Regions from separate parts of the Crenobacter sp. CS_VA4 genome, predicted to be linked through region 2. Evidence: riboswitches for the same ligand, from Rfam matches in the RefSeq annotation. Region 2 holds a riboswitch; the other holds the start of a gene.
The links. Region 2 has a riboswitch for thiamine pyrophosphate ahead of thiC (phosphomethylpyrimidine synthase ThiC). Riboswitches for the same ligand answer to the same signal wherever they lie in the genome.
Positions count from the first base shown of each region.

Region 1: another riboswitch for thiamine pyrophosphate. It lies ahead of thiM (hydroxyethylthiazole kinase); the one in region 2 lies ahead of thiC (phosphomethylpyrimidine synthase ThiC).

Region 1 is NZ_JBVMAE010000015.1:87,126-89,514, reverse strand. It holds gene ACZ2IA_RS15100 (aminoacyl-histidine dipeptidase) at 1-969, opposite strand, end outside; TPP riboswitch at 1,133-1,227, shown strand; gene thiM (hydroxyethylthiazole kinase) at 1,270-2,070, shown strand; gene thiE (thiamine phosphate synthase) at 2,067-2,389, shown strand, end outside.
Region 2 is NZ_JBVMAE010000014.1:32,851-35,239, forward strand. It holds gene ACZ2IA_RS14260 (protein-L-isoaspartate O-methyltransferase family protein) at 1-646, opposite strand, end outside; TPP riboswitch at 765-864, shown strand; gene thiC (phosphomethylpyrimidine synthase ThiC) at 973-2,389, shown strand, end outside.

The DNA.
Region 1 (2,389 bases), on a different contig from region 2:
CAGCGCGGCGAGGATCGCCACCTGGTATTCGTCGGCCATCATCTTGTCGGCGGCAGCTTCGGTGACGGTCAGCGCAATGCCGTCGTCGACGTCGGCGAGCTCGAAGCGCATCAGCGCCTGGAACGCGTCGACCGCGGCGTCGAGTTTTGCGGCGTCGGCCGCCTGGACGGCCAGCACGGCGAACGCTTCGCGCGCCAGCGCGTTGCGGGCGGTGCCGCCCTTGATCGACGCGACGTGCAGTTCGATCTGGCTCGACAGCTCCTGGATCAGGCGGATAAGGATCTTGATCGCGTTGCCACGACCGAGGTGGATGTCGGCGCCGGAGTGGCCGCCCTTCAGACCGCGCACGGCGATCTGGCGCACCGCGAAGCCGGCCGGCACGTCGACCTCCGGGTATTCGCGACGCACGTTGACGTCGACGCCGCCGGCGCAGCCGAGGTAGAACTCGCCCCACTCTTCGGTATCGATGTTGATCAAGAGTTCGCCGTCGAGGATGCCGGTGTCGAGGCCGAGCGCGCCGCCCATGCCGGCCTCCTCGTCGAGGGTGAACAGCGCCTCGACCGGGCCGTGTTGCAGATCGTCGCTGTCGAGCACCGCCAGCGCAAACGCCACGCCGATGCCGTTGTCGGCACCGAGCGTGGTGCCTTCGGCGATCAGCCAGCCGTCTTTCAGCACCGGGCGGATCGGGTCATTGAAGAAGTCGTGCACGGTGTCCGAGTTGGCCTGGCACACCATGTCGAGGTGGCCCTGCAGCACCACGCCCGGGCGGTTCTCGTAGCCCGGGGTCGCCGGTTTGCGGATGATCAGGTTGCCGACCGAATCGACGTGGGTGGTGAGGCCCTTCAGCTCGGCCCAACCCTTCAGATAGTCGCGCAGCTGTTCTTCGTGCTTGGACGGGCGCGGAATCTCGCACAGGGTCTGAAAATGCTTCCAAATCAGTTCGGGTTGCAGATCGGCAAATACGCTCACGGAAGGGTCCTTATTGTCATACTCGGCGCCGGATCGCGGCAGCCGACTCTCGGTGTGTGTGGGTAGCTCGGCACTCTATCACGGCGCCGGATGTCTATCCATGCGGGGCCGACCGTCGCCGTTGCTGGCGTTGACGGGCGCCGCGGCGCTCTGCACAATGGATTTCGATGACTCGGGGTGCCGCCTTGTGCGGCTGAGAAACACCCGTAAGCACCTGATCTGGATCATGCCAGCGTAGGGAAGTCACGATGGCCATCCTGCCCGGCCGTCGCTTCCCGCGCGATTTGCCGCGAGGATGCGATGACCTACCCTTCCCTGTCCGGCCGCGATGCCGGCTGCGAACTGAACCGCGTGCGCGCCGCCGCGCCGCTGGTGCACTGCCTGACCAATACCGTCGTGACCAACTTCACCGCCAATGTGCTGCTGGCGTTCGGTGCCGCGCCGGCGATGGTGGTGGCACGCGAGGAAGCGGCTGACTTCGCCGCGATCGCCGGCGCCTTGTCGGTCAACGTCGGCACGCTGACCGCGCCGCAGGCCGAGGCGATCCGCCTCGCCGTCGCTTCGGCCAACCACGCGGGCACGCCGTGGGTGCTCGATCCGGTGGCCGCCGGTGCCTTGGCGTACCGCACCGAGTTCTGCCGCGAGCTGCTCGACGCCCATCCCGCCGCGATCCGCGGCAACGCCTCGGAAATCCTTGCCTTGGCGGGGCTGTCCAGCGCCGGTCGCGGCGTCGACAGCCTGGATAGCAGCGAGGCGGCGATCGACGCGGCGCGGACCTTGGCCGAACGCAGCGGCGCGGTGGCGGCGGTGACCGGCGCGGTCGACTATGTGACCGACGGCGGCCGGGTGCTGGCGATCGAGGCCGGCGATGCGCTGTTGACCCGTGTCACCGGCACCGGCTGCTCGCTGTCGGCACTGGTCGCCGCCTTCCTGGCCGGTGCCACCGACAGGCTTGCCGCCGTGGCCGGCTCCTGTGCGACGATGGCGGTGGCCGGCCAGCTGGCCGCCCGTGAGGCGAGCGCGCCGGGCCGCTTCGCCGTCGCCCTGCTCGACCAGTTGTCCCTTATCGATTCCGCCGCCCTGGAGGCCGCCCTGCCATGAAACCCGTTCTCGACCTGAGCCTCTACCTGGTCCTCGACCCCGATATGTGCGGCGGCCACGCCGCGGCGCTGCGCACCGCCGACCTCGCGACCCGCAACGGCGTCACCGTCGTGCAACTGCGCGCACCGGAGTGGAAGAAGCGCGCCTGGCTCGCGCTGGCGCTCGAGCTGAAGGCGCTGCTCGCGCCGCGGGGCGTACCGCTGATCATCAACGACCATGTCGATATCGCCTTGGCCGTCGACGCCGACGGCGTGCATGTCGGCCAGAAGGATCTGCCGGTCGACGTGGTGCGCCGGCTGATCGGCCCGGACAAGCTGCT
Region 2 (2,389 bases):
GGTCCGGTTCGGCGGCGTCGATCGCGCTCAGGCGGTCGATCACCACGTCGAACAACACCGTTTCGCTGAACACGCCCTGGCTTTCGTGCTTGATGCGCAGCGCGCGCATCATCGGCAGGTCGCCGACCACCACCACCATCCGGCCGCCGACCGCCAGCTGCGCCTTCAGCGTTTCCGGCACCACCGGCAGCGAGCCGCCGACGTAGATCGCGTCGTACGGCGCCTGCGCGGCGTGGCCGTGCAGGCCGTTGCCTTCGACCAGCGTGACGTTCTTCACGCCGGCCTTCCTCAGGTGGGCGGCGGCCAGCGCCGACTGCGCCGGGTCGATCTCGACGCTGTACACATGTTGGCCGAACGCGGCGAGCAGTGCGGTCACGTAGCCCGAGCCGGTGCCGATCTCGAGGATCTTGTCGTCGGCTTCGACGTCCAGGTCCTGCAGCAGGCGCGCTTCCACCTTCGGCTGCAGCATGCGGCTGCCGTTGGGCAGCGGCAGCTCGGTGTCGATGAACGCCAGGGTCTTCTGCGCCTCGGCGACGAATTCCTCGCGCTTGACCTCCATCAGCAGGTCGAGCACTTTGAGATCGAGCACGTCCCACGGACGGATCTGTTGCTCAACCATATTGAAACGGGCTTGTTCAAAATTCATTGACCGACTCCGGCTGCAAGTGCATGAGATAACTTGCGATTATCCCATATTTGCCGTACCTTCACAGCACTGCGGGCAGGCTGGAAATCGTTTCCAGTGGTTTGCCCGCCCGAATGTCTGGCATCGCTAGGGGTCCTGCGCGGTTTTCGCGCCGGTGAGAAACACCCTTGGAACCTGACCCGGTTAATACCGGCGTAGGGAAGCGTACAAGCCGCCAGCCCCTGCTTGGGGGCAGTCCGTGCGGCCATCCCGTCTCCTGCGTCGAAAACCCCACACTTTTCGCAGGAGTTACTCCGATGACTACACCCGCCGACCTCAACCTGGCGATGAAGGTGGACGAAGCCGCCATCCAGCCGCTGCCCAATTCCCGCAAGGTCTACGTCGAGGGCTCCCGCCCCGACATCCGCGTGCCGATGCGCGAAATCAGCCAGCACGACACCCCGACCCAATTCGGCGGCGAGAAGAACCCGCCGATCTACGTGTACGACTGCAGCGGCCCGTATTCGGACCCGGCGGTGAAAGTCGACGTGCGCGACGGTCTGGCCGCCTTGCGCGCCGCCTGGATCGACGAGCGCGGCGACACCGAACAGCTCGCCGGTCTGTCCAGCGAGTACGGCCGTCAGCGCGAAGCCGACCAGAGCCTCGACCACCTGCGCTTCAACCTGAAACGCAAGCCGCGCCGCGCCAAGCCGGGCTGTAACGTCACCCAGATGCACTACGCGCGTCAGGGCATCATCACGCCGGAGATGGAATACATCGCGATCCGCGAGAACCAGAACCGCCAGGCCTACCTGGAATCGCTGTTGGCTACCGGCCCGATGGGCGAGAAGCTCGCCAAGCTGATGATGCGCCAGCACCCGGGCCAGAACTACGGCGCCGCCCAGGTCGACACCATCACCCCGGAATTCGTCCGCCAGGAAGTGGCGAGTGGCCGCGCGATCATCCCGAACAACATCAACCACCCGGAATCCGAGCCGATGATCATCGGCCGCAACTTCCTGGTGAAGATCAACGGCAACATCGGCAACTCCGCCGTCACCTCGTCGATCAGCGAAGAAGTCGACAAGATGACCTGGGGCATCCGCTGGGGCGCCGACACCATCATGGACCTGTCGACCGGCAAGAACATCCATGAAACCCGAGAGTGGATCCTGCGCAACAGCCCGGTGCCGATCGGTACCGTGCCGATCTACCAGGCGCTGGAAAAGGTCAACGGCAAGGCCGAAGACCTGACCTGGGAAATCTTCAAGGACACGCTGATCGAGCAGGCCGAACAGGGCGTCGACTACTTCACCATCCACGCCGGCGTCTTGCTGCGCTACGTGCCGATGACCGCCAACCGCATGACCGGCATCGTGTCGCGCGGCGGCTCGATCATGGCCAAGTGGTGCCTGGCGCATCATCAGGAAAACTTCCTCTACACCCACTTCGAAGACATCTGCCAAATCATGAAGGCGTACGACGTGGCGTTCAGCCTCGGCGACGGCCTGCGTCCGGGCTCGATCTACGACGCTAACGACGACGCACAGCTCGGTGAACTGAAGACGCTGGGCGAACTGACCCAGATCGCCTGGAAGCACGACGTGCAGGTGATGATCGAAGGCCCGGGCCACGTGCCGATGCAGTTGATCAAGGAGAACATGGACAAGGAACTGGAATGGTGCGACGAGGCGCCGTTCTATACCCTGGGGCCGTTGACTACCGACATCGCGCCGGGCTACGACCACATCACCTCGGCGATCG